4 regions of the Chromobacterium phragmitis genome follow, and region 3 is predicted to be linked to each of the others. Evidence: predicted binding sites of a transcription regulator. Region 3 holds the regulator's gene; each other region holds the start of a gene.
What was found. Region 3 encodes sigma-54, which starts transcription at its own class of promoters, with help from an activator protein. Its sites were predicted from a motif close to CTGGCACGCTTCATGCTT; they were not measured.

Region 1 (7,669 bases), 2.2 Mb from region 3:
CAGCGGCGACAGGTCCAGCGTCTGCTCCTCGTCTATCCGGTGCAGCCGTGGCGGCTTGTCCGGCAAGCCGTGGCGTTCGGCCAGGCCTTCCAGCCGCATCGCCGCCTGGGCTTCGAAGCTGGTGCGGGCAGCCACGCCCAGCAGCGCGGCGGCGGCGTCGAATTGCCGCCCCAGGCTGGTGGTCGCGGCCATGGGTTTGCCGTTGGCCAGCCAGCGCGCCAGTTGCGGCGCGGCCGCCTCGCGGGGGAAGCGGTGGGCGATTTCCTCGTCCGCGCCCCAGCCGTGCAGCGCGGCGGCGGCCATGCGCCAGGGCTCGCGCGCGGCGCGGTCGCCGCCGGGCAAGGGCAGCGGGGCCAGATGCGCCAGCCGCTGGCTATGGGCGCCGTCCACCAGCAGCAGCTCGCCGCCCCAGGCCGCGCCGTCGTCGCCCAATCCGGCGCCGTCCAGCGCCAGGCCCAGCACCGCGTCGTCGCATTGCTGTTCGGCCAGGATGGCGGCGATGTGGGCATGGTGATGCTGCACCGCCAGGGCCGGGAGGCCCCAGCGTTCGGCCAGCTCGCGCGCCAGCCGGCTGCTGAAGTAGTCGGGGTGCAGGTCGTGGGCGACGCATTCCGGCCGGGTGGCCAATAGCGTCTGCAAGTGGGCGACGGCGGCCTCCAGCGCCTGGCAGTTGGCCACGCGGTCCAGGTCGCCGATGTGTTGGGACAGGAAGGCTTCGTTGCCGCGGGTCAGGCACAGCGTGTTTTTCTGCTGCGCGCCCAGCGCCAGCACGGACGGCCCGCCGCGCGACAGGCCGATGGCGCAGGGTGTGTAGCCGCGGCCGCGGCGCAGGAATTGCGCGTGGCCGTGGCAGCCCATGCGCAGCACGCTGTCGTCGCAGCGGGTGACGATGTCGCGGTTATGCTCCAGCACCGCGTCGGCCAGCACCGGCAGCAGCACGCGGGCGTCCTCGTCCGCGGTGATCAGCGGCTCGCCGCGAAGGTTGGCGCTGGTCATCACCAGCAGCAGCGGCTGCGGTTGTTTCAGCCAGCCGGCGCCGGCCGGCCGGCCGGCGGCTTCGTGGAACAGCAGGTAATGCAGCGGGGTGTAGGGCAGCATCGCGCCCAGCCAGGCCACATCCGGCGCCACGCCGGCCAGCGCCTTGTCGCAGGCGGCGGTCTTGGGCAGCAGCGCGATGGGGCGCTGGGCCGAGTTCAACAGCCGCAGCGACAGTTCGTCCGGCTCAGCCAGGCCGGCCAGCGAGACGGCGTTGGCGGCCATCACCGCCAGCGGCTTTTCCTCGCGGGCCTTGCGCTGGCGCAGCCGGGCCACGGCGCCGGCGTCGCGGGCGTCGCAGGCCAGGTGATAGCCGCCCAGGCCCTTGATGGCGACGATCTCGCCGCGCCGCAGCCGCTTCAGCGTTTCGGCGATGGCATCGCCGGCGACAAGGCCCGCCGCGTCTCGCAGCGAGAGCCTTGGGCCGCAATGCGCGCAGGCGTTGGGTTCGGCATGGAAGCGGCGGTGCCGCGGGTCGCGGTATTCGGCCAGGCAGGCGGGGCACTGCGGAAACACGGCCATGCTGGTTTGGGCGCGGTCGTAGGGCAGGCGGTTGACCAGGGTGTAGCGCGGCCCGCAATCGGTGCAGTTGATGAAAGGGTAGCGGTAGCGCCGGTCGGCGGGGTCGAACAGTTCGGCCAGGCAGGCGTCGCAGACGCAGCTGTCGGCGCCGATGGCGGCGCGGTTGCCGCCGGCGGCGCTGTCCAGGATGGCGAAGCCGGCGTCTTCTTCCCGCTCGGGCCGCGGCTGGCGCAGTACTTGGTCGATGCGCGCCAGCGGCGGCTTTTCGGCCAGCAGGCGGCTGGCGAAGCCGTCCAGCTGGGCGCGGCCGCCTTGCAGCTCCAGCGTGACGCCGTCGCCGTCGTTGCGTATCCAGCCGGACAAGGCGAGCTCGTCCGCCAGCCGGTAGGCGAAGGGGCGGAAGCCAACCCCCTGCACGATGCCTCTCACCGTCAACTGTTCGCGCGCCATGGTCAACCTCCTTCGCCGCAACCGGCCGCCAGCCAGTTCAGCCATTCGTCGCAGCCTTCGCCGGTTTTGACCGACAGCCGGATCACCGGCAGGCCGGGGCGAACCCGGCGCGCCATGCGGATGGCGGCGGCGATGTCGAAGTCCAGATGGGGCAGCAGGTCGGTCTTGCTGATGATCAACAGGTCGGCCGCGCGGAACATGTCCGGATATTTGAGCGGCTTGTCCTCGCCCTCGGTCACCGACAGGATGGCCACCTTGTGCGCCTCTCCCAGATCGAAGGCGGCGGGGCACACCAGGTTGCCCACGTTCTCGATCAGCAGCAGGCCGCCGTTCGGCATGGCCCGGTCGCGCTCCAGCCGCGCCAGCGCCTGGGCCACCATGCGGGCGTCCAGATGGCAGCCCTTGCCGGTGTTGATCTGCACCGCCGGCGCGCCGGCGGCGCGGATGCGTTCGGCGTCGTTGGCGGTTTGCTGGTCGCCTTCCACCACCGCCACCGGCTTGCGCCCGGCCCAGCGGCCAATGGTGTCCACCAGCAGGCTGGTTTTGCCGGAGCCGGGGCTGGACACCAGATTGAGCGCGAAGACGCCGCGTTCGGCCAGCAGCCTGCGATTGCGCGCGGCGCGGGCGTTGTTGTCGGCGAGGATGTCCTGCTCGATGGCGACGATGCGTTCGGCCGGGGTGTCCGGCGCGTGCGCGGCGTCCAGCGGGCCATGGCGCTGGCCGGCCAGCCGGTAGCCGCTTCCGGGCGCGCCATGGCCATGGCCGCGCTTGCCGTTGATGCTGACTTGTCCGTGGCCGCAGCCGCAGGTTGTGCACATGGTGTTTCCTCCTAGCGGATTCCGATATCGACCACCCTCATCTCGTCGCCGCCTTCCAGCGCCAGGTTTTCGCCGCCGCAGCGCGGGCAACGGGCCGGGAGGGAGGCGATTTCGGCGCGCTGCCCGCAGTCGCCGCAATGGGCCTGGGCGGGGCGGCGCTCGGCCTGGAATTCGGCGTCGGCCGCCAGGGTGTCCCGCGCCGCCAGCTGGCAGCAGTAGAGCAGGGTGTCTGTCTCCGCATGGGCTAGCAAACCCAGTGCCAGGCGGACGCGGGTGACGCGGCGGGCGCCGGCGCGGCGCGCGGCGGCCTCGGCGATGGCGACCACGCTTTCCGCAAGTGTCAGTTCGTGCACGGTTTTTTTCTCCTGGCCGGCCCGCGCCTCGATGCGGGCGATGCGGCGGCTTGGCGGCGGGCGACGGTGTCGAGGCGTCGTCACTTCTGACGATGCGCGGCTGGGCGGTTGCGGCGTTCGACACCGGCGTCAAGCCGGATTTCTGTTTCGAAACAGGACATTGCGCGGAAGCGGGCGGCTGGCATGGCTTATGCAAGGCATGAACGCGAGTTTTCGCAAAGCTTGCAATCGACGTTCGGGCGGCTGCCGCCGCTTGAGGAGGCTGAAATGAATCGGTTCATCATCGCTGAACCCCAAAACTGCATCGGCTGCCGCACCTGCGAAGTGGCGTGCGCGCTGGCCCATCCGCTGAGCCCTGGCGATCCATTGTCGCCGGACAACTTCCATCCCCGGCTGACGGTGATCAAGAGCGCGCGAATCAGCACGCCGGTGTTGTGCCGGCAGTGCGACGACGCGCCCTGTCTGAACGCCTGTCCCAACGCCGCCATCGTCTACGCCGGCGACAGTGTGCAGGTGCTGCAGGAGCGCTGCGTGGGCTGCAAGACCTGCATGGTGGCCTGTCCTTACGGCGCGATGCAGGTGGTGACGGTGAGGCAGCGGCCGGAGCCGGGCGGCTTCGCCACGCGCCAGCTCAAGGCCAAGGCTTTGAAGTGCGACTTGTGCGTAGGGAAGACCGGCGGGCCGGCATGCATCGCCACCTGTCCCACCAACGCGCTGCGCATGGTGGAGCCGCAGGCGCTGGAGGCCGCCATGAAGAAACGCCGGGAGCAGGCCGCGCTGGACACGCCGGCGCTATCGCTCTGAATCGAACGCAACGCGCAAAAGGACAGGAAAATGGAGAAGGTGATTTCGGTTTGCCCGTACTGCGGTTCGGGCTGCAAGCTCAATCTCTTGGTGGAAAACGGCAAGATCGTCGGCGCGGAAGGCGCGGACGGCGTGACCAACCAGGGCGAGCTGTGTTTGAAGGGCTATTACGGCTGGGACTTCCTCAACGACACCAAGCTGCTGACGCCGCGTTTGCGCCATCCGATGATACGCCGCCGGCGCGGCGGCGAGTTCGAGCGCGTCGGCTGGGACGAGGCGGTGGCCTTCGTGGCCGGCCGGCTTAGTCAGATCAAGGGCGAGCATGGTCCGGACGCCATCATGTTCACCGGCTCCTCGCGCGGCACCGGCAACGAGTCCAACTACATCGCGCAGAAGTTCGCCCGCGCGGTGATCGGCACCAACAACATCGATTGCTGCGCCCGGGTCTGCCACGGGCCGTCGGTGTCCGGGCTGATGGCCACGCTGGGCAACGGCGCGATGAGCAACTCGATCTGCGAGATCGAGGACACCGACTGCATTCTGGTGTTCGGCTACAACGCGGCCGATTCCCACCCCATCGTCGCCCGCCGCATTCTCAAGGCCAAGCAAAAGGGCGCCAAGATCATCGTCTGCGACCCGCGCTACATCGAAACCGCGCGCGTGGCCGACTTGCATCTGCAATTGAAGAACGGCTCCAATATGGCGCTGGTCAACGCCTTCGCCCATGTGCTGATCAGCGAAGGCTTGTACAAGGCGGATTTCGTCGCCGAGCACGCCGAAGGCTTCGAGGAATACAAGGCCGCCGTCGCCAAGTACACGCCGGAATACGCGGCCGAGATCACCGGCCTGCCGGCCGAACTGATCCGCCAGGCCATCCGGATGTATGCCGCCGCGCCCAGCGCCACCATCCTGTGGGGCATGGGCGTGACCCAGTGGGGCCAGGCGGTGGACGTGGTCAAGGGCTTGTCCAGCCTCGCCACCCTCACCGGCAACCTGGGGCGGCCCCATGTCGGCGTCGGCCCGGTGCGCGGCCAGAACAATGTCCAGGGCGCTTGCGACATGGGCGCGCTGCCGAACACGCTGCCGGGTTATTACGACGTCAGCGACGCCGAGGCGCGCGCGCGCTTCGCTGAGGCTTGGGGCGTGGACAGCCTGCCGGCGGAGAAGGGCTGCAGCATCACCGAGGTGGCGCATCGCATCGAGGCCGGCTCGCTGAAGGCGTATTACATCTTCGGCGAAGACCCGCTGCAGACCGAGCCCGATCTGGGCATGATGCGCCGCGCTTTCGAGAAGCTGGACCTGATCGTGGTGCAGGACATCTTCATGACCAAGACGGCGATGGCGGCCGACGTGATCCTGCCCGCCACCTCCTGGGGCGAGCACGAAAACGTGTTCTCCAGCGCCGACCGCGGCTTTCAGCGCTGCTACAAGGCGATAGCGCCTCCGGCCGACGTCAAGGACGATTGGGAAATCTACAGCCTGATCGCCACGGCCATGGGCTATCCCATGCATTACGACAACGCCCAGCAGATTTGGGACGAGCTGCGCGGCCTGTGCCATCTCTACACCGGCGCCAGCTACGACAAGATGGCCGGCCTCGGCTATGTGCAATGGCCGTGTCCCAGCGAAGACCATCCCGGCACGCCGTGGCTGTACGAGGGCCGCCGGTTCGACACGCCCAGCGGCAAGGCCAGGCTGTTCGCCGCCGAGTGGCGGCCGCCGCTGGAAACGGTGGACGCTGAATATCCGCTGGGCCTGTGCACGGTGCGCGAGGTGGGCCACTACTCCTGCCGCTCGATGACCGGCAATTGCGCGGCCTTGCAAACGCTGGCCGACGAGCCGGGCTTTGTGCAGATCCACCCGAATGACGCCAAGAAGTTCGGCATCGCTGACCAAGCGCTGGTGTGGGTGGCCTCGCGCCGCGGCAAGGTGATCACCCGAGCCAACCATAATCCGCGCGTCAACGCTGGCGCGGTCTACATGACCTACCAGTGGTGGATAGGCGCCTGCAACGAGCTGACGGTGGACCACCTGGACCCGATCTCCAAAACGCCGGAGCTGAAATACTGCACGGTGCGGCTGGAACCCATCGCCGACCAGGCCTGGGCGGAAAACCACGCGCGCGGCGTTTACGCGCGGCTGAAGGCGGACCTGCGCAAGGCCGCGCTGGCGGAGTAGGGCATGGACAAGCCGCCGCTGATCGACCGCCACGGCAGGCGCATCGCCTATCTGCGGCTGTCGGTGACCGACCGCTGCGATCTGCGCTGCCGCTATTGCCGGCCGGCGGGCGGCGGGTCTTACGCCGAGCGGGCGGATTGGCTGAGTTTCGCCGAAATCCGCCGTCTGGTGGGCCTGTTCGCCGCCATGGGCGTGGGCCGGGTGCGGCTGACCGGCGGCGAGCCGCTGCTGCGCGCCGGCATCGTCGATCTGGTGGGCGAGCTGGCCGCCGCGCCCGGCGTGCGCGACCTGTCGCTATCCACCAACGCCACCCGGCTGGCCCGGCACGCCGCCGCGCTGAAGGCGGCCGGCCTGGGCCGGGTCAATGTCAGCCTGGATTCGCTCAGGCGCGAATGCGTGAGCGCCTTGTGCGGGCGGGACTGCCTGGACGCCACCCTGGCCGGGCTGATGGCGGCCAAGACGGCGGGGCTCGCGCCGATCAAGCTGAACATGGTGGCGCTGCAAGGCGTCAACGACGGCGAGATCGAGTCGATGGCGGCATTTTGCTTCGTGCACGGCTTCATCCTGCGCCTGATCGAGGCGATGCCGATGGGCGAGGCCGGCCGCGCCGCCGCCTACCTGCCGTTGGACGGCGCGCGGGACCGGCTGGTCCGCCGCTTTCACCTGCGGCCGTGCGCCAGCGAGCTGGGCGGCGGGCCGGCGCGATATTGGCAGACGGCGGACGGGCATGGGCAGGTGGGGTTCATCACGCCCATCTCCCAACACTTTTGCGCCAGTTGCAACCGGGTGCGGCTGGCGGTGGACGGCGCGCTGTACCTGTGCCTGGGGCAGGAGAACAAGCTGGAATTGCGCCCGCTGCTGCGCGGCGGGGCCGACGATGGCGAGCTGGAGGACGCCATCCGGCGCGCGGTGGACGGCAAGCCCTGGGGCCATGATTTTGGCGCGCCGGGCGGCGCCGTTGTACGATTCATGTCGCATACCGGCGGCTAAGCCGGATTTCTGGATTGAACCATGAGGAAAACAAGATGAAGACACGCACCTGGATATCGCTGCCCTTGCTGGCGCTGTTGCCGGGCCTGGCCATGGCGCATATCGGCAGCGACGCCGGCATTCACCATGGCTCTGCCTTTTTCATCGGCTTCGTCCACCCGTTCACCGGGATGGACCACTTCGCCGCCATGCTGGCGGTGGGCGTCTGGAGCGTGCTGGCCACCCGCCAAGTGTGGGCGATGCCGTTCGCCTTCGCCGGACTGTTGCTGGCAGGCGGGTTGATAGGCTTTACCGGCGCGGCGGTGCCGGCGGTGGAGCCGATGATCGCCGCTTCCTTGCTGGTGTTGGGCCTCCTGGTGTGCGCCCGGGTGAAGATGGCGCTGCCCTGGGGCATGGCGGTGGTGGGGCTGTTCGCCGTGTTCCACGGCATCGCCCACGGCGGCGAGTTGCCGGCAGGCCAGGCCGCCGCCGCCCTGTCCGGCATGGTGCTGGGCACCATGATCCTGCACGTCGCCGGCA
Region 2 (7,669 bases), 600 kb from region 3:
ATTGACCATCTTGATCTGCCCCACCAGCTGCGGCGCGCGATTGGCCCCGATCAAGGGTATCGCCATCACCGAGCCATCTTGCCCCAACTGCACCTGCGTGCCGGTCGGCACCGTGATCGGCCCGCCGTCGCCCATGATGGTGAGACCGGTGCGCGTGCGCATCAGGCCGTTGGCGTCCAGCGTGTAGCCGCCGTCGCGAGTATACGCCTCCTGGCCATCCGCGCCCTGCACCGCGAAGTAACCCGGCGAACCCAACGCGAAATCAGACGGATTGCCGGTATGCTGCAGCGGCCCCTGGCTGGCGTCGAAGCCTATGGTGTTGTCCACCACGTAGGTGCGGGTCGGCGCGCCGTCGCCTATCACCGGCAAGGCGCGAAAGGCTGCCAGGTCGGCCTTGAAGGCGTTGGTGTTGACGTTGGCCAGATTGTTGGCGGTGGTGGCCTGCTGCCAAGCTTCATGCTTGGCGCCCGTCATCGCCAGGTACAACATTCTATCCATGCTTCAACTCGCCGCTTAGATGTTCAACAGCGTCTGGACCAAGGTGTCTTGCGTCTTGATCGTCTGGGCGTTGGCCTGATAGTAGCGCTGGGCCGTGATCATGCTCACCAATTCATTGGTCAGGTTGACGTTGGAATCCTCCACCTGGCCGGATGACAGCGTGCCGGTATTGCCCGCGCCTGGACGATTGATGGTGTATGCGCCGGAATTGCCTGTCTGCACCCACAGATTGCCGCCCACATCCTGCAAACCCTGCGGATTGACGAAATTAGCCAGCGCCACCCGCCCTATGCTTTTGGTTTGGCTATTGGAAAAGCTGGCCTGAATCAAGCCGTCCGCCGAGATATTGATGCCCTGCAGCGTGCCGGGCGCCGAGCCATCCTGTATCACGGGATTGAGCGCCGCCGAAGTCTGGGCGATCTGCGTGGAGTTGGTGTAGTCAAGCGTGACCGTCTGCGGTATCGCCGCGCCGTTCAGCGGCGCCGTGGTGAATGTGATGGGCACCGGCGTGAAGCCGGTCAAGTTGCCGCTGGTATCGAAATTCAATGTGAAGTTGGCGGGAGAGGTCGCCGCATTGCCGTCCACATAGGCGTTGACCGTCCAGGTATTGCCGGTTGCCGCGGAGTTGGTCAACGAATAGTAAAAAGTCATCTGGTGCGAATTGCCCAAGCTGTCATAGACAATTTGACTATTCGGCCAATTATAGGAATTAGGATTGGCGGGATTGTTGATGGGAGCCACCGTCGGCGTCTTGCTGCTCGAGTTCAACTGAACAGGCATGCTCAGCTTGGTAGTAGCCTTAGGCGAAATCGAAGTCGCAGCCAATTGCAGCTTGCCGACGGGCCCTTCCGCGATATTGCCGTTCGCATCGGCCGTCCAGCCTTGCAGATAATTCCCCGCGGAGCTGACCAGATAGCCGGAGCTATTGACCTGGAACTGGCCGTTGCGGGTATAGGCCTGAGTGCCGTTAGGCAAGCCCATGATGAAAAAGCCGGCATTGTTAATCGCCAAGTCCAGGCTGCGGCCGGTGGAGTCCAGGTTGCCGTTGCCCATGTTCTGCGTTACCGCCTGCACCTGCACGCCGATGCCCGGCGTGGTGGCGGTGATGCCGTACAGGCTGTTGCCGTACAAGTCGCCGAACTCGGTTCGCGAGCTCTTGAAGCCGACAGTATTGGCGTTGGCCACGTTGTTGCCTATGGTGTCCAGCTGCACGGATGCCGCGTTCAGACCGCTCAAACCTTGTTGAAAGCCCATCTTACTGCTCCTCGTTAAGCTCTAGATCTCGGCGCGCGGCGCTCAGGACATCTGCGCGACATTGGCCAGCGGCACCTGGGAATTATCCGCCAGCACCAACATCGGCGTGCCATTCGCCCAGGAAACCGCTTTCACCTGCTGGGTGGTATAAGCTGTCGCGGTGGTGGACCCGGACTTGTCGATCTGCGTCACCTGAACCTGGAAGGTATACGCGCCATCCGCCGGCAGCGGGTTGCCGCTTGCGTCCTTGCCATCCCAGGAAAAAGTATTCATCCCCTTGCCCGGATTCTTCAACGGCACGGAATCCACGACATTGCCATTTTTGTCCAAGACATTGACTTGCACCGAGGAGGCGGGGCCGTTCAACAGCACGCCGCCCTGAACCGTTTGTCCGGCCGCGGGCATCGGCAACGCATTGCCCGCTATCAACACGTTCTTGTTGATCATGCTGGAGGCCATCAGCGACTGGGTGGCGTTCTGCGCCGACACTAGTTGCTGCATGGTCTGGTTCAGCGTCTGCAAGCCGGCTACCTGGCTGATCTGCGCCATTTGGCTGGTGATCTGGCTGTTGTCCATCGGATTCAGCGGGTCCTGCGCGTTCAACTGCGCAGTCAGCAGCCTTAGGAAATTGTCCTGCATCGCCTGGGCGCTGGTCGCCGACGAATTGCTGGAATTCGTCCCGGACTTGTTGACCGACGGGAGGGAACCGGCCGGCACCTGCCCGTTGTTCACATTGGTGTAGTCGAATCCGTTTCCGATGCCGTTGGTCGCTGCGGTAGCCATGGCCGTCACCCTTTAGCTGGTTTACTGACCGAGCTGCAGTGTCTTCTGCAGCAGGGTCTTGGCGGTGTTCATCATTTCAACGTTGTTCTGGTAAGCCCGAGACGCTGCGATCATGTCGGCCATCTCTTCCACCACGTTGACATTGGGCATGGTCACGTAGCCGCGCTCGTCGGCCAGCGGATTGCCCGGTTCGTACTTCAAGCGCGGCGGAGACTGATCCTCCACCACGGAGGTCACGCGCACGCCGGCGACCTGCGGCTGGGCGGTGTCCACCGGAATCGCGGTGAACACCACGTGCCGCCCCTTGTAAGGCTGCCCGGTGGAGCTGGTGGCGCTTTCCGCGTTGGCCAGGTTGCTGGCCACCACATTGAGCCGCATCGACTGCGCCGACAGCGCCGATCCCGAGATATTGAACAGATTGGACAAAGACATTCATCAACCTCCGGAGCCGTTGCCCTGAATCGCCGAGCTCAGGCCGCTGATCTTCTTGTTGAGGAAGGTCAGCGTGGTCTGATACTGCAGCGCGTTGTCGGCGAAAGCCCCGCGCTCCACATCCATGTCCACCGTGTTGCCGTCCAGGCTGGGCTGCACCGCGCTGCGGTATTGCAGCGGCACGCCTGAGCCGCCCCCGACCTGATTCGCGATGTGCCGCGCATTCGTCGTCGCCAACGCCAATTGCCCCTGTCTGTCCACTTGCGCCTGAAGCGCCGACTTGAAATCGAAATCCACCGCCTTGTAATACGGCGTTTCGGCGTTCGCGATATTGCTGCCTATCACTTCTGCGCGATAGGCCTGCAGATTCAACGCGCGCTGCTGAAAATCGAAATAGTGGGCAATCTTGTCTAGCATTGGGCGATCTCCTTGCTGGCCACACACCAAAGCATGAAGTGTGCCAGCTGCCGAAAGCCCCGAAAACCCAAGTTTTCACGCCCTTGCCGGCCAAAGCGGCAAGTTCGCCGCCCTTGCCGCGCCCGAAGGCGGCAAAACTTGCCGCCCTCGCCGATCCATGGCGCGCATCAAGAGATTTGAGGATTTTGCTTGCCCCTCCGGCCAAACCGTGCCAAAACCGACAATAATGCAAGTAAGTGGAAAGTCGGAGCTCGCGATGCTGGCTTTGGAACAATTACTTATCTCTTTGGCCGAGCCCTCGCCGGTGCAGGCTCAAATCATCACCAACGCGCTGCAAGGCATGGGCGCCTCGCAGATCGAGACGCACGGATCCGGCAGAGAATTGATCGAACAAGCCAGGCTGCGGCGCCCCAGCCTGGTGATCAGCGCCTATCATCTGCCGGACATCACCGGCGCGGAGCTGGTTCAGGAGCTGCGCGACAGCGAGGATCTGTACGACATCCCCTTCATCCTGATCTCCAGCGAAACCAATCCGGAAAGGCTGGAAACGATACGCCAGGCCGGCAGCCTCGCCATCCTGCCCAAACCGTTCACCCACGAAGAGTTCGAACAGGCGATGCAGTCGGTGATGAGCTTCCTCAACTGCGACAGCCTCGGCGCGGAGGTGGACGCGGACATGGCGCTGATGAACGTGCTCATCGTCGACGACAGCAGCACGTCCCGCCACCACATCCGCCAGGTGCTGGAGAAACTGGGGTTCGAGCACTTCTGCGAAGCCGCCAGCAGCGAGGCCGCCATCCCCTACCTGGAACAGGAACCGTTCAAGCTGATCGTCACCGACTACCACATGCCCGGCATGGATGGACTGGACTTCGCCCGCCACGTCCGCAGCAGCGGATTGCAACCCGACACGCCGGTGCTGATGGTCACCAGCGACAGCGACAATCTGAGCAAAGACGAGCTGGAGGACGCAGGCATCGCCGCCTGCTGCCAAAAACCTTTCGACATGGACAAGATGCGGGAGCTGATTCGCACCCTGCTCAACGAATACTGAGCGCTTGCCGCCGCCAGAAAAAACTCTCGGGCGAGCCCGGGAGTTTGTCATTTGAGATATGGGCTTGCTGCCGGCCCCTAGCGCGGCGCCACCCACACCAGGCGGGAATTCGCCTTCTCTTCACCAAAGGCCTGCCGGCGCCAGTAGCCCTGGCTGGCGTATTCGCCGCCGGCCAAGTCCGCCACGCGGCAAAAGGTGACCTCTCCGAAACCGGACTTCAGCAATTGGCTGCGCGCCTTCTGCCGCGTCTTGGCGCAAGAGGGATGAGCGGCGTCCGCCACCCAGTCCGCCGGCGCGGCGGATTCCCAGGCCTTGGCCAGTTCCAGCCTGGGCTGGGTCATCATCGCCAACCCATTCAGAACCGACGACAACAGGCTCAACCACTCCTCCGCGACACCCCCCAGCTGCGCCGCCAACTCTCCCGGATACTCGACCCGCACCAGTTCCACCTGGTCGGCGGCCTGCAGCCAGTTGACGCCGTCCGGCGCGAATCCCATCCGCACCAGCGTCAGCAACAAAGCCTTGCGCTCCGGCTGGTGCGCGACGAAGGCGCCGCCTTCTCCCGGCACATGCAGAAAAAACGCCGCGGCAGGCAAATTCAAAGTATCCGGCAGGTTGGAAGGCTGGCGAGTATGAGCCAGCGCGGAGGCCAGCGCGGCTTCCAGATGGGAAATCACCCTGCCATGGCGGACGAAATGTCCCCACGCCTCGGCCAACGCCAATTCGCATACGATAGCGGCTTGCGGAATCTCGAACACTTGCGCGGCTCGCTCCAGCTCACGCTTGATCACATCCTTCATTTGCGCCCGAGCCTCCGCCGCCTGAACCGTCTGGACATACAGCTGCCCCACTCGCTTGGCCCAGGGCCGGGTGGCGGCGTAGCGTTGCACGGCGTATTCCATTGCTCAGCTTCCTTCAAAATGAAAAAAGGCGGCATTGTAACAAACGCCGCCCCTCGCCCCAACCCGCAGCTTGCTTAAGCGCCAGCCTTCCCCCTGCGCGATACGGCCTTGTCCTGCACGATGCCGGAATACAGCCACTGGCGAAAATGGTTCAGCGTCATCGGCTTGCCGAAATAAAAACCTTGCAACAACTCGAATCCGTTCACCTTCAGATAATTCTGCTGGCCGGATGTCTCTACGCCCTTGACGATGACCCTCACCCCCAGCTGGCGGGTGGAAAGCAACAAGCCGTCCAGCACATTGCCACGCATGGTGTCCTGCCCCAACGCCGTCACAAAGCCCTTCTCCACCTTCAGAAAGTCGAAACCCCAGCGCCGCAGATAAGCTTTGTCCGCATAGCCTGAGCCGAAATCATCCAGCGCCAGCTTCACCCCTTCCCGCTTCAAGCGGCGAATCACGCCTTCCGCTGCGGGCGACTCGCCCAGCGGCGTGCGCTCGGACACCTCCAGCACCAGCACGGCCTGTTTCTCGCGCAGCATCGCCAGCATTTCGCGGCAATCCTCGATCAACTCCGGCATCGCCAGATGCTCGCCAGCGATATTGACGCCCACCATGAAGCCTGGAGGCAAGGCGACTTGGCGCAACTCTCCGCATACCCGCCGAAACAGATAACGGGTCAGCGGCACGATCAGCCCCGTCGCCGTCGCCGCGTCTATGAACAGATCCGCCCGCACATTGCCCTGCACCGGGTGACGCCAGCGAGCCAGCACCTCGACGCCCACGCACTCTCCCCCCGCTGCCGCCACGACAGGTTGGTAATGCGCGAAGAACTCCTGATTGCGTATGCCTTCCAGTATTTCCCAATCCGCCGCGCTTCGCGCGCCGGCGCCTCTCCGCAACCAGGCGGCGAACAGCGCCGCCGCCAAGGCGGCCAGCAAAACGACTTCCAGCACCAGCGCCAGACCCCGCCCATGCAAGGCATCCGGTTGGATCGCGCCCAGCCGCCACGGCAAGATCAGAGACAGCGGCACAAACAGCAACAGCGCCAATCCATACACCACTCCGGCGCGGGCGCCCATCGCCCGCCTCGACAGCCACAAACCCAAGCCACCCCCGATTCGCATCCGCTCGCCCCCAGTCTGCGCCTATAGTGCAGTTTAGCGAGAGAGAAGCCCTTCGCCAGCGCAGGAAGCGCCGCCCAAAGGACGGGTAAAACTTAAATTTCCAAACACAGCCAATCAAGACGCAAACAATCAAATACTTACCCAGCCATTTTTCAGAAAACAGTTGCCCCAAGCCCACAATTAATGTACAGTCCTGCCTCTTGCAATTTCACCGGGCACATCCACCCCCTCGCCTCGCCCGAGTGTGTTCTTCATCGTCCCTGACCATTTTCAGGCTTCGTCCATGCTTGAGTCGTTTAGACTGGACTGCTGTTCGCCGCTTGCCAGGTTGGTGCCGATGAGTTGCGGCCTAGAAGGCGCCGCCTAACCGCCACGAAACCTGGCTTAAAGTGATGCCGGCACACAGCCGGCCTGAAAGGACATCATGACGTTCTCCGATCTGGGCATCGCCCCGACCATCCTGCGCGCGCTGGAAGCCGCCGGCTACCAAAACCCGACCGCCGTCCAGGCAGAAGCCGTTCCCGCCGCCATCGCCGGCCGCGACCTGCTGGTTTCCGCCCAGACCGGCAGCGGCAAGACCGCCGCCTTCCTGCTGCCCGCGCTGACCAAGCTGTCCGAGCGCTCCACCGCCAAGGGCCAAGGCCCGCGCGTGCTGGTGCTGACCCCGACCCGCGAGCTGGCGCAGCAGGTTGAGAAGAATGCGCTGGAATACGGCAAGGACCTGCGCTGGATGAAGACGGCCTGCCTGGTGGGCGGCTCCTCCTTCGGCTACCAGATCCGCGCGCTGAGCCGCCCGATCGATCTGATCGTGGCCACTCCGGGCCGCCTGATGGACCACATGCGCTCCGGCCGCATCGACTTCTCGCGCTTGGAAATGCTGGTGCTGGACGAAGCCGACCGCATGCTGGACATGGGCTTCATCGAAGATATCGAAGCCATCGTGAAGGCCACCCCGGAATCGCGCCAGACCGTGCTGTTCTCCGCCACGCTGGACGGCATCGTCGGCCGCATGGCTGAAAAGATGACCCGCGATCCGCAGCGTATCGAGATCGCCCGCACCGAAACCTCCGGCGGCACCATCGAAGAACACCTGCTGTACGCGGACGACCTGAACCACAAGCACCGCCTGCTGGACTACATTCTGAAAGAATCCGGCTTCGACCAGTGCGTGATCTTCTCCGCCACCAAGGCTTACTCGGAAGAGC
Region 3 (7,669 bases):
TCAATCGATTATAACCTTTGATATACTTTTGCCTTATGGAAAAAACTCACACCAGCCGCCTGGAGACGGCGCGCGACGTGCTGCTGACAGAAGCGGCCGCGCTGAGCACCCTGGCCGAGCGCCTGAACGGCGAATTCCTGGACGCTGTGGAAGCCATCCTGGCCTGCAAGGGCCGCGTGATCGTCACCGGCATGGGCAAGTCCGGCCACGTGGGGCGCAAGATCGCCGCCACCCTGGCCAGCACCGGCACGCCGGCCTTTTTCGTTCATCCGGCCGAGGCCGCCCATGGCGACTTGGGCATGATCACCGGCGACGACATCGTGATCGCGCTGTCCAACTCCGGCGAGTCGGCCGAGGTGGTGTCCCTGCTGCCGGCGCTGAAGCTGAAGGGCGGCAAGCTGATCGCGGTGACCGGCCGGACCGAATCCACGCTGTCCCAGGAAGCGGACATCCTGCTGCACACGCATGTGGACAAGGAAGCCTGCCCGCTGAACCTGGCGCCCACCACCAGCACCACCGCGCAGATCGCGCTCGGCGACGCGCTGGCGGTGACGCTGATGGAAGTGCGCGGCTTCGGCAAGAGCGATTTCGCGCTGTCCCACCCGGGCGGCAGCCTGGGCCGCCGCCTATTGGTGCACGTGAAGGATCTGATGCACGACGGCGATGCCCTGCCCCGCGTCGCGCCAGGCACGTTGTTGAAAGACGCGCTGCTGGAAATGTCGCGAAAACGGCTGGGCATGGTCACCATCAGCGACGCCGACGGCACGCTGCACGGCATCTATACAGACGGCGATCTGCGCCGCACGCTGGAAAAGGGCGCCGACCTCTACAGCCTGAAGATAGACGAGGTGATGGGCCGCCAGCCGCGATCCATCCAGCCGGACAAACTGGCCGCCGAAGCTGGCTTCCTGATGAAACAGCACCAGATCACCAGCCTGGTGGTCGTAGACGCCCAGGGCAAGCTGGCCGGCGTGCTTCACATGCACGACCTGCTGCGCGCCGGCGTGTTTTAAATATCGAACATCGCAGCCGCCAACCGCATGGCTGGCGGCTGCAAGGACAAGCAATGCGTATGATTTCCGAGCAGGCCCGCAAGGTGAAGCTGCTGATCATGGACGTGGACGGCGTCCTCACCGACGGCCGCCTGTACTACAACGCCCAAGGCGAAGAGAGCAAGTCCTTCTACGTGCAGGATGGTCTGGGCCTGCGCCTGCTGCAGGGCACCGGCGTGCAGCTGGCCATCATTTCCGGCCGCGCCGACCGCTGCGTCGAGCACCGGGCCCGGGCGCTGAAGATAGACCACTACTATGGCGGCGTGCACGACAAGAAAGTCGCCCTGGCCGACCTGCTGGACAAAACCGGCTTCGCGCCCGACGAGTGCGCTTTCATCGGCGACGACCTCATCGACCTGCCCATCCTGACCCGAGTAGGCCTGGCGGTGGCGGTCCCCGAAGCCCCGCCGCAGGTTCGCCAGCACTGCCATTACGTGACCGGCAACCCCGGCGGGCACGGCGCGGTGCGCGAGCTGGCCGAGCTGATCATGCAGGCCCAAGGCACGTTCGAAGGCGTGCTCGCGCGGTATCTGGCATGATCAAGCTGTTGCGCTCCCACCGCCTTTTCCCGGTGCTGCTGATCGGCCTCACCGCGATGCTGACGCTGTGGCTGGATCAGATCTCGCGCTGGGATACCCGCCATCGCGAGCTGGACCCGGACAAGCCCGAATACGTGGCGGACAACCTGGTGGCCATCCGCTACGACGCCCAGGGCAGGCTGATGGACAAGCTGGTCGCCAGCCGCATGTGGCAATACCCGGGCAAACCCGACGCCTACTTCGAAAACCCCGACCTGTACCAATACCAGCAGGGCGTGCTGCAATACCATGTGACCGGCGAAACCGGCCGCTACAACAGCAAGAACCAGCAGGCTTACTTCGACAAGAAGGTCGTCCTGATCAAACCCGCAGACAGCAAACAGCCCGAAACCAAGCTGGTGAGCAGCGCGATGTTCGTCGACACCGGCAAGCGCTTCGCCAGCTCGAAGGCGCCGTCGGTGATCTACCACGGCAACTCGGTGGCCAACTCCATAGGCTTCAGCTACCTGGAGTCCCAAGGCGTGCTCAATCTGCACTCAAAGACCAAGATCATCTATGCCAAATAACACCCGACTCCTGCTCGCCGGCCTGCTGCTGTCCGCCGTCTCGTTCGCGCACGCCGAGCAGGCCGACCGCAACAAGCCCATCGAGATCACCAGCGACAACGGCTGCACCATGGAGCAGACCAAGGGGATCTCCACCTGCACCGGCAATGTGGTGGTGATCCAGGGCACGCTGCGCCTGAACGCCGACAAAGTCGTGGCCATGCAGGACCAGCAAGGCAACCAGACGCTGCAAGCCAGCGGCCGCATCGTCACCTTCCGTCAGAAGCTGGACAACAACGGCGGCTGGATCGAAGGCCAGTCCAGCAAGCTCGACTACGACAGCGCCAAACACTTCGCGGTGCTGACCGGCAATGCCCGCGTCAAACGCAACGGCGACCTGGTGATAGGCAACGTGATCACTTACGACACCCAGAGCGAGGTTTACCAGGTGATGGGCGGCGGCGCCAATGCCGGCAAGGGCGGCCGCACCACCGTCATCCTGCAGCCGAAGAACGCCGCGTCGCAGCCGGCCGCCGCCAAGCCCGCCGCTGGAGCCTCCAAGCCATGAAGCGCAGCGTACTCGCCGTATCCCGCCTGAAGAAGCGCTTCAAAAAACGCACCGTGGTCAAGGACGTGTCGCTGAGCATCGAAAGCGGCGAAGTCGTCGGCCTGCTCGGCCCCAACGGCGCCGGCAAGACCACCAGCTTCTACATGATCGTCGGCCTGATCGGCGCCGACGACGGCGACATCCGCCTGGACGACGAAGCCATCACCCGCTATCCGATGCATCAGCGCGCCCAGCTGGGACTCGGCTACCTGCCGCAGGAAGCGTCCATCTTCCGCCGGATGACGGTGGAAGAGAACATCGCCGCCATCCTGGAAATCTCCGGCCTCAAGGGCAAAGAACTGGAAAAAGAGCTGGACCTGCTGCTGGACGACCTCAACATCGGCCATTTGCGAGAAAACAACGCGCTGTCGCTGTCCGGCGGCGAGCGCCGCCGGGTGGAAATCGCCCGCGTGCTGGCCACCCGTCCTCGCTTCATCCTGCTGGACGAGCCGTTCGCCGGCGTGGACCCGATCGCGGTGATCGACATTCAGAAAATCATCTCCTTCCTGAAGGAGCGCGGCATCGGCGTGCTGATCACCGATCACAACGTGCGCGAGACGCTGCGCATCTGCGACCGCGCCTACATCATCAGCGACGGCTCGGTGCTGGCTTCCGGCCAGCCGGAAGAACTGGTCAACAACGAAAGAGTGCGCGAGGTCTACCTCGGCGAACATTTCCACCTGTAAATGATGAAACAGTCACTTCAGCTCAAGGTTTCCCAACAGCTGACGCTGACGCCGCAGTTGCAGCAATCCATTAAGCTGCTGCAGCTGTCCACGCTGGACCTGCAGGCGGAAGTGGAGCGTTTCCTGCTGGATAATCCCTTGCTGGAGCGCGGCGACGATCCGCGCGACGGCGAAGCCGCGACGAATGGAGCGGAGCAGAAAGACGGCGCGGCCGAATCGGCCGAAGGCGACAGCCGCGACGACAGCGCCGGCGAATTGCTGGACTGGGGCGCGGGCGGACGCAAAAGCGACGACGACGATTTCGACCCCATGCTCAACGTGCCCTGCCCGGTCAGCCTGCGAGAGCACCTGCTGACGCAGTTGGGCGAAATCGTCCTCTCCGACCGCGACCGCGCGGTGATGCGCCTCTTGATCGAAGAGCTGGACGAGGACGGCTATCTGCCGCAGGACTTGGACGAACTGGCCGGCAACCTGCCGCTGGAGCTGGAGCTGGACAGCGACGAACTGGCCGTCGGCCTCGCGTTGCTGCAGCAGTTCGATCCCGCCGGCGTCGGCGCCCGCTCGCTGGCTGAATCGCTGGAACTGCAGTTGCGGCGCCTGCCCGGCGGCAAACCCGGCCACCCGCTGGCGCTGGCCATCGTCCGCGAGCATCTGCCGCTGCTGGGCGGCCGCGATTACGCCAAGCTGAAAAAACTGCTGCGCTGCGACGACGCCGCGCTGCGCGAGGCGCAGGCGTTGATCGCCCGCCTCAACCCGCATCCGGCCACCGGCTTCAGCCACGGCGACGTCCATTACGTGATTCCCGACATCAGCGTGCGCAAGCTCCGTGGCCGCTGGGCCGCGGAGCTCAATCGCGCCGCCATGCCTCGCCTTCGCGTCAACCGCCTGTACGAGCGCATGCTGGCAGACAGCCGCGGCCAGGGCGGCGAAATGTCCGGCCGGCTGCAGGAGGCGCGCTGGCTGGTCAAGAACATCCAGCAGCGGTTTGACACCATACTCAAAGTGGCGGAAGCTATTGTCGAGCGTCAACAGTTGTTCTTCGAGCGCGGAGAGGTGGCGATGCGGCCGCTGATCCTGCGCGACATCGCGGAAGAGCTGGGACTGCACGAATCCACCGTTTCCCGCTCCACCAGCCAGAAATACCTGCTCTGTTCACGAGGTTTGTTCGAGCTCAAGTATTTCTTCGGCAGTTCGCTGGAAACTGAAAGCGGCGGAGAGTGCTCCGCCACCGCGATCAAGGCCCACATCCGCGGCATGATAGACGCCGAGGACCGCGCCAAGCCGCTGTCCGACAGCGCCATCGCCGACGCGCTGGCCAAGCAGGGAATACAGGTTGCCAGACGCACCGTAGCCAAGTATCGTGAAGCCATGCAGATTCCGGCGGTGAGTCTGCGCAAGGCGCTATAAAAACCGAGACGCCTCAGGAATACAATGCCGCCCGACAACCCGACCGGGCGGACAAACCAGAAGGAGCTAGGGTATGAACCTCAAAGTAACCGGCCTGCACCTGGAAGTCACTCAGTCGCTGCGCGAATACATTGAAAACAAGCTGGAGCGCGTTACCCGCCACGTCGACCACGTGATCGACATCTCCGTCACCCTGTCCGTGGACAAGCTGATCCAGAAGGCTGAGGTCAACGTCCACCTGTCCGGCAAGGACATCCACGTGGAAGCTTCCGAAGCCGACCTCTACGCCGCCATCGACCTGCTGATGGACAAGCTGGACCGCCAGGTGCTCAAGCACAAGGAAAAACTGACCGAGCACCGCGCGCTGGGTTCGGGCGAAGCCTCCCAGACCCAGGCTTCGCTGTAAGGCCTGATTGAAGACAACGGGAGCCTCGCGGTTCCCGTTTTTCTTTGCGCTTGCCGGTTTTCAGTACTATCAAGGCAACGTAGAATTCGGACTTTCCCCAAGAGCCGCATGCATAAGCCAACATGAATCTCATCGGCAAGATCCTGACTCCGGACCATATCCTGCTGGATCTGGACGTCGCCAGCAAGAAACGGGTGTTCGAACAAGTGGGCCTGCTGGTGGAAAACACCCGCGGCATCGCCCGCAGCGAAATCTTCGACAGCCTGTTCAGCCGTGAAAAACTGGGCTCCACCGGACTCGGCCAAGGCGTGGCCATTCCCCACGGCCGCGCCCGCGGCCTGAAGGAGGCGACCGGCGTATTCATCCGCCTGAAGGCGCCGATTCCCTTCGACGCCCCGGACGGCAAGCCAGTGCAATGCCTGTTCGTGCTGCTGGTGCCCGAACACGCCACCGATCTGCACCTGCAGGTGCTGTCGGAACTGGCGCAGATGTTCTCCAGCCGCCAGATGCGCGAGCAGATGCTGGGCCTGAACGCGCGCGACGACCTCTACAAGCTGCTTAGCGACTGGACGCCCCATGCCTAGCATCACCGTACGCCGGCTGTATCAGGAAAACCAGCAGAAGCTGAACCTGACCTGGGTCGCCGGCACCGGCGGCTCGGACAACGTCATCGGCAACGACGACCAGCGCCCCACGCTGGCGCTGGTCGGCCACTTGAACTTCATCCACCCCAACCGGGTGCAAGTGCTGGGCCTGGCGGAAGTGGACTACCTGAACAAGCTGGAGCAGTCGGCGGCCAAGACCGCGCTGGACCAGCTGTTCCACAAGAGCATGTCGGTGGTGATGGTGGCCAACGGCCAGCCGGTGCCGCGGCTGCTGCGCGACTACTGCCACAGCCACAACGTGCCGCTGATGTGCAGCACGCTGGAAAGCCCGTACCTGATGGACGTGCTGCGGATCTATCTCGCCCGCGCGCTGGCGGTGTCGACCGTGCTCCATGGCGTGTTCCTCGACGTGTTCGAGATCGGCGTGCTGATCATGGGCGACTCGGCGATGGGCAAGAGCGAGCTCGCGCTGGAGCTGATTTCCCGCGGCCACGGCATGGTGGCCGACGACGCGGTGGAGCTGTACCGCATCGGCCCGGATACGCTGGAGGGCCGCTGCCCGCCGCTGCTGCGCGACTTCCTGGAGGTCCGCGGCCTGGGCATCCTCAACATCCGCACCATCTTCGGCGAAACGGCCGTCCGCCCCAAGAAAGTGCTCAAACTGATCATCCACCTGGTCAAGGCCAACGACCAGGCGATGCAGGCGCTGGACCGGCTCAACATCCAGTCCGAAACCCAGGACATCATCGGCGTCACCGTGCGCAAAGTCGTGCTGCCCGTCGCCGCCGGCCGCAACCTGGCGGTGCTGGTGGAAGCCGCGGTGCGCAACTACATCCTGCAGCTCAGGGGCATAGACAGCACCCGCGAGTTCATCGAGCGCCACACCAACTTCTTGAGAGACCAGGAAAATGCGCCTGATATTGATTAGCGGCCTGTCCGGTTCCGGCAAGTCGGTGGCGCTGCGCGCGCTGGAAGACTCCGGATTCTATTGCGTGGACAACCTGCCCGCCACTTTGCTGCCCGAGGCGATGACGATGTACGCCGACTTCGGCTACGAAGACATCGCCATCAGCGTGGACACCCGCTCCGGCCCCTCGCTGGGCGCGCTGCCTCAGGTCGTGGAATCGCTGAAAGCCCAGGGCATCGACGTACGCCTGCTGTTCCTGGAGGCCAAGCCGGAAACGCTGGTCAAGCGCTTCTCCGAAACCCGCCGCCGCCACCCGCTCTCCGATGCCGGCATCACGGTGGAGGAAAGCATACGGCTGGAACAGGAAATGCTGGCCGAGGTGCTGGAGCTGGGAACACGCATCGACACCAGCGAGCTGTCGGCCAACGCGCTGCGCGGCTGGGTCCGCGAGCTGGTGGACGCGGACAGCAGCCGGCTGACGCTGATCTTCCAATCATTCGGCTTCAAGCACGGCGTGCCGCAGGATGCCGATTTCGTGTTCGACGCCCGCTGCCTGCCCAATCCCTACTATGACCCGCAGTTGCGCCCGTTCACCGGCCGCGACCAGCCTATCGTCGACTTCTTCGCCGGCCACCAGGAAGTGGCCGAGATGATAGCCGACATCCAGGCGATGATAGCCAAGTGGCTGCCCTGCTACGGCAAGGAAAACCGCAGCTACCTGACCGTGGCCGTCGGCTGCACCGGCGGCCAGCACCGCTCGGTGTTCATCATTGAAAACCTGGCGCGCCTGTTCGCCGACCGCCAGGTGCTGGTCCGCCACCGCCAGCTCCACACCGACCACTGAACCGGGCTAACGGGCCGCGCAGGCCCGTCCCTGGAGAATGCCAGATGCCCCGCCGCAAAACCGTCACCGTC
Region 4 (7,669 bases), 2.1 Mb from region 3:
TGGGCTGTTCGCCGACCTTCCGGCCCGATCTGGCGCCCGCCGACCTGGGGCCGGACTGGCTGGGAGGCTTCTACTGCCCCTGCCATGGCTCCAAGTTCGACCTGGCCGCCCGCGTGTTCAAGGGGGTGCCGGCGCCGAAGAACCTGGAGATCCCCCCGCACAAGTATCTGTCCGCTACCCGCCTGTTGATTGGCGACGACAAATAAGCTGAGGGTGAAAAATGAGCAAAGCACAAAAGCTGCTTAACTGGGTGGACGCGCGTTTCCCGCTGACCGCCTTGTGGGAAAGCCAATGGGGCAAGTATGTCGCGCCCAAGAATTTCAACTTCTGGTACTTCTTCGGTTCGCTGGCCATGCTGGTGCTGGTGCTGCAGATCGTCACCGGCATCTTCCTGACCATGAATTACAAGCCGGACGGCACGCTTAACGCCGCAGGCATCCCGGTCGCCTTCGCCTCGGTCGAATACATCATGCGCGACGTGGCCGGCGGCTGGATCATCCGCTACATGCACTCCACCGGCGCCTCGATGTTCTTCGTCGTGGTTTACCTGCACATGTTCCGCGGCCTGATCTATGGCTCGTACAAGCAGCCGCGCGAGCTGGTCTGGGTGTTCGGCACGCTGATCTTCCTGTGCCTGATGGCCGAGGCCTTCATGGGGTATTTGCTGCCATGGGGCCAGATGTCGTTCTGGGGTGCCCAGGTGATCGTCAACCTGTTCGGCTCGATTCCCGTGATCGGCCCCGACCTGTCGCTGTGGATACGCGGCGACTTCGTAGTGTCCGACGCCACGCTGAACCGCTTCTTCGCGCTGCACGTGATCGCGGTGCCGCTGGTGCTGCTGGCGCTGGTGGCGGCCCACCTGATGGCTCTGCACGAAGTGGGCTCCAACAACCCTGACGGCGTGGAGATCAAGAAGCAGCCCAAGGACCCGAGCACCGGCCTGTACCTGGACGGCATCTACTCGCACCCGTACTACACCATCAAGGACATCCTCGGCGTCGTGGTGTTCATGGTGGTGTTCTCGGTGATCGTGTTCTTCCTGCCGGAAATGGGCGGCTACTTCCTCGAGCATCCGAACTTCGACCAGGCCGATCCGCTGAAGACCCCGCCGCACATCGCGCCGGTCTGGTACTTCACTCCGTTCTACGCGATCCTGCGCGCCGTGCCGTCTTTCGCCGGGACTCAGGTGTGGGGCGTGCTGGCAATGGGAGCCGCCGTGGTGCTGATCGCCTTCCTGCCGTGGCTGGATCGTTCGCCGATCAAGTCCATCCGCTACCGCGGTCCCAAGTTCAAGGTCGCGCTGATCCTGTTCATCGCCTCCTTCATCGGCCTGGGCATCCTGGGCGCGATGCCGCCGACCGAAGTGCGCACGCTGATCTCGCAGATCTTCTCGGTGATCTACTTCGCCTTCTTCCTGGGCATGCCGTTCTACACCAAGAACGATGTGGGCAGCGTCCCGGTTCCGGATCGGGTGACCGACACCAACGCCAAGCGTCAGATCCAGTTCGTGGCCCTGGTGGCGCTCACCGTGTTCCTGGCCGCGTTGTTCGCGATGAACGTGTAAGGGGATAAGGAAAATGAAAAACAAGATCCGTCACCTGATCGCCGCCGCGGCGCTGGCCTTGCCCTGCGCGCTGCCGGCTTTCGCCAACGAGGGCGGTCCCAAGCTCGACAAGGCGAACATCGACATCCAGGACACCGAGAGCCTGCAGCGCGGCGCGCAGATCTTCGTCAACTACTGCCTGTCCTGCCACTCGGCCAGCATGATGCGTTACAACCGGCTGGAAGACATCGGCCTGACCGAAGAGCAGATCAAGGCCAATCTGTTGCCGGAGGGCGCGAAGATCGGCGACCAGATGAACATCGCGATGAACAAGCAGGACGCCAAGGCCTGGTTCGGCGCCACGCCGCCCGATCTGTCGCTGATCGCGCGTTCCCGCGGCGCCGACTACCTGTACAGCTATCTGCGCGGTTTCTATCGTGATCCGTCTCGTCCCACCGGCTGGAACAACCTGGTGTTCGACAAGGTCGGCATGCCGCACATTTTCTGGGAATGGCAGGGCGACCAGGAGCTGAAGACGATGAAGAACGCCGAAGGCCATGAAGAGCACAAGCTGGAACTGGTGAAAGCCGGCACGCTGACCAAGCTGGAAAACGGCAAGGCCAACACCGTCGAGTTCGACCGCCGCATGCGCGACTTGACCAACTTCCTGGTCTACATCGGCGAGCCGGCGGCGGTGAAGCGCCAGCAGATCGGCTACGTGGTGGTGCTGTTCCTCGGCCTGCTGCTGTTCCCGCTGGTGTACCTGCTAAAGAAAGAGTACTGGCGCGACGTTCACTAACGCGATCGGGCAGTTGAAAAGGCGGAAGAGATTCCGCCTTTTTCTTTTTATAATCATGATGTTGTGTTGAAAGGCTGGAATATTGCCACCGGATGGTGCTAGAATGCGCGCTGCACTCATTTTTTAAGTTAGTCAAGGATTTTCTCCGCCATGATGACCCTCTACTCCGGAATCACCTGCCCGTTCAGTCAGCGCTGCCGTATCGTGCTCTTCGAGAAAGGGATGGATTTCGAAATCATCGATGTGGATATCCATAACAAGCCGGAAGACCTGGCTGTGATGAACCCGTACAACGAAGTGCCGGTTCTGGTGGAGCGCGACCTGATCCTGCATGAGTCGAACATCATCAATGAATACATCGACGAGCGTTTCCCGCACCCGCAACTGATGCCGGCCGATCCGGTGATGCGCGCTCGCGCCCGCCTGTTCCTGCATCGTTTCGAAAACGAACTGTTCATTCATGTGAAGACGCTGGAAGCCGGCGCCACAGGCAAGGAAGCGACCAAGGCCCGCGAAGCAATCCGCGACGGCCTGACCACCATCGCGCCGATCTTCTCCAAGCAAAAGTTCATGCTGGGCGACGACTTCTCGATGATAGACGTGGCCATCGCTCCGCTGATGTGGCGTCTGGAGCATTACAACATTGACCTGGGCAAGAGCGCGGCGCCGATCCTGAAGTACGCCGAGCGCATTTTCCAGCGTCAGTCCTTCATCGATTCGCTGACCCCGTCCGAAAAGGCGATGCGCAAGTAAGGAGACGCGATGAGCTCCAGCACCAAGCCGTACATGATCCGCGCGTTGCATCAGTGGTGCGGCGACAATGGCTACACCCCGTACATCGTGGTGTGGGTCAATGGCCGCACCGATGTGCCGCTCGAGTACGTGAAGAACAATGAGATCGTGCTCAATATCGCCGATACCGCAACCAAGAACCTGCGCATCGACAATGAGTGGATTTCGTTTTCCGCGCGTTTCGGCGGGGTTTCGCGCGACATCTGGGTGCCGATCGGCAACGTGATGTCCATCTTCGCCCGGGAAACCGGCGAGGGCATGGGTTTCGAGGTGGAGCCGATGAGCGAAGAGGCGGCCAGCCTGAAGCCGGTTGGCGCCGAAGAGGAAGCGCCGGAGTCCGGCGGCGACGATCCGTCGCCGAACCGCCCCAGCGGGCGGCCAAGCCTGCGTATCGTCAAGTAAACTCGTCGCATTGATCAAAACCGGCCAAAGGCCGGTTTTTTCATTCCGGAATGGCGAAAAAAAAACGGGGCCGAAGCCCCGCCAAGTCCCTTACACAACAATCTTTAGCGGGCGGTCTACTCCACACGCTCGCCGTGCAGAACCAAGTCCAGGCCCTCGCGCTCCTCGTCTTCGGCCACGCGCAGGCCCAGGGCGATATCCACCAGCTTCAGCAGGATGAAGGTGACGATGCCGCAGTAGACGATGGTGACGCCAACGCCCAACGCCTGGATGACCAGGCTGCCGTCGGCGCCGCCGATATCCTTGACCGCGAACACGCCGGTCAGCAGCGCCCCCAGGATGCCGCCGACGCCGTGCACGCCGAAAGCGTCCAGCGAGTCGTCATAGCCCATCATGTGCTTCAGGCCGGTGGCTCCCCAGAAGCAGACCACGCCGGCGGCCAAGCCTATGGCCAGCGCGCCCTTGACGTCGACGAAGCCGGCGGCCGGGGTGATGGCGACCAGGCCCGCCACCGCGCCGGAGGCGATGCCCAGCACCGACGGCTTCTTCTTGGCGATCCACTCGGCGAACATCCAGGCCAGCGCGGCCATCGCGGTGGCGACCTGGGTGGTGACCATCGCCATGCCGGCGCGGCCGTCGGCGGCGACGGCGGAGCCGGCGTTGAAGCCGAACCAGCCCACCCACAGCATCGATGCGCCCACCAGCGTCAGCACCAGGTTATGGGGAGGCATCGCCTCGCGGCCGAAGCCTACGCGCTTGCCCAGCACCAGGGCGGTCACCAAGCCGGCCACGCCGGCGTTGATGTGCACCACGGTGCCCCCGGCAAAGTCCAGCACGCCGTAATTGCCCATCCAGCCGCCCGGCGCCCACACCCAGTGGGCGACCGGCACGTAGACCAGCAACGACCACAAGGCCATGAAGACCAGCATCGCCGAGAATTTCATCCGCTCGGCGAAGGCGCCGGTGATCAGCGCCGGAGTGATGATGGCGAAGGTCATCTGGAAGGTCATGAACACCGATTCCGGAATGGTGCCGGCCAGAGGATGCACGGCCAGCTTGCCGGCATCCTTCATGTACACCATGCCGTCCAGCAGCAGGCGCGACAGATCGCCGATATAGGGGTTGCCGACGGTGAAGGCGAGACTGTAGCCGACCACCGCCCACAACACGGTCACCAGAGCGGTGATGGCGAAGCTCTGCATCAGCGTGGCCAACACGTTTTTCTTGCGGACCATGCCGCCGTAGAACAGCGCCAGGCCGGGAATGGTCATGAACAGCACCAGGGCGGTGGAGGTCAGCATCCAGGCGGTGTCGCCGGAGTTGATCACCTTGGCGGCGGCCACCGCCGGGCCGGCGGGCGCGTCGGCCAGCGCGGGCAGGGAGAGAGCGGCGAGCCCGGAAGCCATGGCAGCGAGTATCTTTTTCATTATGGTTTCCCCAGTTTCACAAAGCGGTCAGACCGCGTCGGCGCCGGTTTCGCCGGTGCGGATGCGGATCACCTGCTCCAGGTCGTAGACGAAGATCTTGCCGTCGCCGATTTTGCCGGTGCGGGCGGATTTCTCGATGGCTTCCACCACCTGGTCCAGCAGCGCGTCGTCGATGGCGATTTCCAGCTTCACCTTGGGCAGGAAGTCGACGACGTATTCGGCGCCGCGATACAACTCGGTATGGCCTTTCTGGCGGCCGAATCCCTTGACCTCGGATACGGTGACGCCCTGTACGCCGATGGCGGACAGCGCTTCGCGGACTTCATCAAGCTTGAACGGCTTGATCACTGCGGTGACGAGTTTCATGGCGGCTCCTTCTCGGACGATTGACAGATGGTTCTGCTGCGGATGGTCATGCAGGAATCGTGCCAGCCCGCGATGGGCGTTCTCTGAATTGTGATGCACTGCAAAAAATGGCGCGCTGTCCATTCAGGCACTTTCCTTGTGCATGGCGGCTGTTTATGCTGCACAACTTTGGTGCATTGCTGCGATGCGACATGTCTTTGTGCTGGCGATGGCCGCGCGGACAGGAAATGCGGGAGCGCGAAGGCGCTTTTTGCTAAACTCGGCTGGATATCCAGACACTGCGGGAGCCGCGACCATGTTGAGCCAGAAACTGTTTGAAGAGATCAGCGCCAAGATCGGCGAGACTATCGCCGCCAGCCCGGCCAAGGACATCGAAAAGAACGTGCGTGCGATGATGGCTTCCACCTTCGCCAAGATGGATCTGGTCACCCGCGAGGAATTCGACGTGCAGCAGGCGGTGCTGGCGCGCACCCGCGAGAAGCTGGCCGCGCTGGAGACGCGCCTGTCCCGCCTGGAGGCGGAGCTGTTTCCCGAGGAGACGGCCGCCAAGGTGGAAGAGCAGTCCGAACTCGGCCATTCCTGAGCGCCATGACGCTGGCGGTGGTGGCGAGCAGGGCGTTGTCCGGGCTTGACGCCCCGGAGGTGGCCGTCGAGGTCCACCTCGCCAACGGCCTGCCCGCCTTCAATATCGTCGGGCTGCCCGACACCGAGGTGAAGGAAAGCCGGGATCGAGTCCGTGCCGCCATTCTCACTTCCGGTTTCGAGTTTCCCGCCCGCAAGATCACCGTCAATCTGGCTCCGGCCGACCTGCCCAAGGATTCCGGCCGCTTCGACCTCCCCATCGCCATCGGCATCCTGCTGGCTTCCGGCCAGGTCAAGAATGACGACATCTCCCGTTACGAATTCGCCGGCGAGCTGGCGCTCAGCGGCGCAGTGCGCCCGGTGCGCGGCGCGCTGGCGATGGCCTGCCAGTGCCATGCCGCAGGGCGGGCCTTCGTGCTGCCGGTGGACAGCGCGGCGGAGGCCGCGGTCGTGGGCGGCGCCGCCGTTTACGCGGTGGCCTCTTTGCCGCAGGCCTGCGCCTTCTTGAATGGCCTGCAGCAGCTGGATCCCTTCGCGGCAAGCGCGGATTCGGCGTTGCCGAACTACCCTGATCTAGCCGATGTCAAAGGCCAGTCCCTCGCTCGTGGCGCGCTGGAAATCGCCGCCGCCGGCGGGCATAGCTTGCTGTTGATGGGGCCGCCGGGAACCGGAAAGTCCATGCTGGCTGCCAGGCTGCCGGGTTTGTTGCCCGGCTTGTCGGAGCGGGAGGCGCTGGAGAGCGCGGCGGTGCAGTCATTGGGCTCGCAGGGCTTCCAGGCGGGACGTTGGCGGGTCCGCCCCTTCAGAGCGCCGCACCATACCGCTTCCGCGGTCGCCCTGGTCGGCGGCGGCAGCGATCCCAGGCCGGGCGAGATCAGCCTGGCGCACCACGGAGTGCTGTTTCTGGACGAGCTGCCGGAGTTCGACCGCAAGGTGCTGGAAGTGCTGCGCGAACCGCTGGAAAGCGGCGTGATCCATATCTCGCGCGCCGCCAGGCAGGCGAGTTTTCCGGCGCGCTTCCAGTTGGTGGCGGCGATGAATCCCTGCCCCTGCGGTTATCACGGCCATCCTTCGGGGCGCTGCCAGTGCACGCCCGAGCAGATGGCGAGATATAGGGGTAAAATCTCCGGCCCCTTGCTGGATCGGATCGACCTGCAGGTGGAGGTGCCGGCGCTGACGGCGGAAGAGCTGCAAGGCTCGGCTCCGGGCGAGGCCAGCGAGCCGGTCCGTTCCCGGGTGTTGCGGGCGCGCGAGCGCCAGCTGTCGCGGCAAGGCATGCTGAACGCCGTTTTGCAGGGCGCCGAGCTGGATCGGCATTGCGGCGGCGATGGGCAGGCGCTGGAGGTGCTGGCCAAGGCATTGCAACAACTTGGCTTGTCGGCGCGCGCGTATCATCGGATACTGCGGGTTTCGCGCACCATAGCCGATTTGCAGGGCGTGGAAACGATAAGCCGCAACCATGTATTGCAGGCGATCCAGCTCAGGCGCGCCATGCAAGGCAGTGCCGGATAGAACTCATATAAACCCGGGCGGCGTGATCGCCGTCCGACAGACATAGCGGTAGTGGTGAATGGCTAATCGAGACCTGAAAAACTCCTCCCGGCCGTCGCGCGGGCGCGGCAACTCTTCTTCGTCGCGCGGTGGCGGCGGCATGATGGCGGGCATCATCATCGGCCTGATCGTCGGCGTGGCGGTGGCGGTGGGGTTGGCGATGTATCTGAACCGATCGCCGGTCACGTTCCAGACCAAGAACGAGCG

Region 1: DK842_RS13650 (4Fe-4S dicluster domain-containing protein) is a predicted target of sigma-54. The motif match lies at 3,357-3,374, and genes of this name have one in related genera.
Region 2: flgB (flagellar basal body rod protein FlgB) is a predicted target of sigma-54. The motif match lies at 3,414-3,431, and genes of this name have one in related genera.
Region 4: glnK (P-II family nitrogen regulator) is a predicted target of sigma-54. The motif match lies at 5,378-5,395, and genes of this name have one in related genera.

Annotation. Positions count from the first base shown of each region.
Region 1 covers NZ_CP029495.1:2,851,028-2,858,696, forward strand. Annotated here, with positions in the region: gene hypF (carbamoyltransferase HypF) at 1-2,007, opposite strand, end outside; gene hypB (hydrogenase nickel incorporation protein HypB) at 2,010-2,825, opposite strand; gene DK842_RS13645 (hydrogenase maturation nickel metallochaperone HypA) at 2,837-3,178, opposite strand; gene DK842_RS13650 (4Fe-4S dicluster domain-containing protein) at 3,446-3,982, shown strand; gene fdhF (formate dehydrogenase subunit alpha) at 4,013-6,160, shown strand; gene moaA (GTP 3',8-cyclase MoaA) at 6,164-7,150, shown strand; gene DK842_RS13665 (HupE/UreJ family protein) at 7,186-7,669, shown strand, end outside.
Region 2 covers NZ_CP029495.1:4,493,626-4,501,294, forward strand. Annotated here, with positions in the region: gene DK842_RS21190 (flagellar basal body rod protein FlgF) at 1-498, opposite strand, end outside; gene flgE (flagellar hook protein FlgE) at 514-1,752, opposite strand; gene DK842_RS21200 (flagellar hook assembly protein FlgD) at 1,795-2,535, opposite strand; gene flgC (flagellar basal body rod protein FlgC) at 2,557-2,967, opposite strand; gene flgB (flagellar basal body rod protein FlgB) at 2,971-3,384, opposite strand; gene DK842_RS21215 (response regulator) at 3,641-4,438, shown strand; gene DK842_RS21220 (hypothetical protein) at 4,516-5,340, opposite strand; gene DK842_RS21225 (EAL domain-containing protein) at 5,415-6,464, opposite strand; gene DK842_RS21230 (DEAD/DEAH box helicase) at 6,889-7,669, shown strand, end outside.
Region 3 covers NZ_CP029495.1:303,912-311,580, forward strand. Annotated here, with positions in the region: gene DK842_RS01505 (KpsF/GutQ family sugar-phosphate isomerase) at 36-1,013, shown strand; gene DK842_RS01510 (KdsC family phosphatase) at 1,067-1,591, shown strand; gene lptC (LPS export ABC transporter periplasmic protein LptC) at 1,588-2,157, shown strand; gene lptA (lipopolysaccharide transport periplasmic protein LptA) at 2,147-2,704, shown strand; gene lptB (LPS export ABC transporter ATP-binding protein) at 2,701-3,429, shown strand; gene DK842_RS01530 (RNA polymerase factor sigma-54) at 3,433-4,836, shown strand; gene hpf (ribosome hibernation-promoting factor, HPF/YfiA family) at 4,910-5,242, shown strand; gene ptsN (PTS IIA-like nitrogen regulatory protein PtsN) at 5,365-5,826, shown strand; gene hprK (HPr(Ser) kinase/phosphatase) at 5,819-6,775, shown strand; gene rapZ (RNase adapter RapZ) at 6,756-7,598, shown strand; gene DK842_RS01555 (flavin prenyltransferase UbiX) at 7,643-7,669, shown strand, end outside.
Region 4 covers NZ_CP029495.1:2,423,016-2,430,684, forward strand. Annotated here, with positions in the region: gene petA (ubiquinol-cytochrome c reductase iron-sulfur subunit) at 1-206, shown strand, start outside; gene DK842_RS11570 (cytochrome b) at 221-1,564, shown strand; gene DK842_RS11575 (cytochrome c1) at 1,578-2,342, shown strand; gene DK842_RS11580 (glutathione S-transferase N-terminal domain-containing protein) at 2,493-3,095, shown strand; gene DK842_RS11585 (ClpXP protease specificity-enhancing factor) at 3,105-3,536, shown strand; gene DK842_RS11590 (ammonium transporter) at 3,653-4,963, opposite strand; gene glnK (P-II family nitrogen regulator) at 4,991-5,329, opposite strand; gene DK842_RS11600 (accessory factor UbiK family protein) at 5,625-5,912, shown strand; gene DK842_RS11605 (YifB family Mg chelatase-like AAA ATPase) at 5,918-7,423, shown strand; gene DK842_RS11610 (SPOR domain-containing protein) at 7,482-7,669, shown strand, end outside.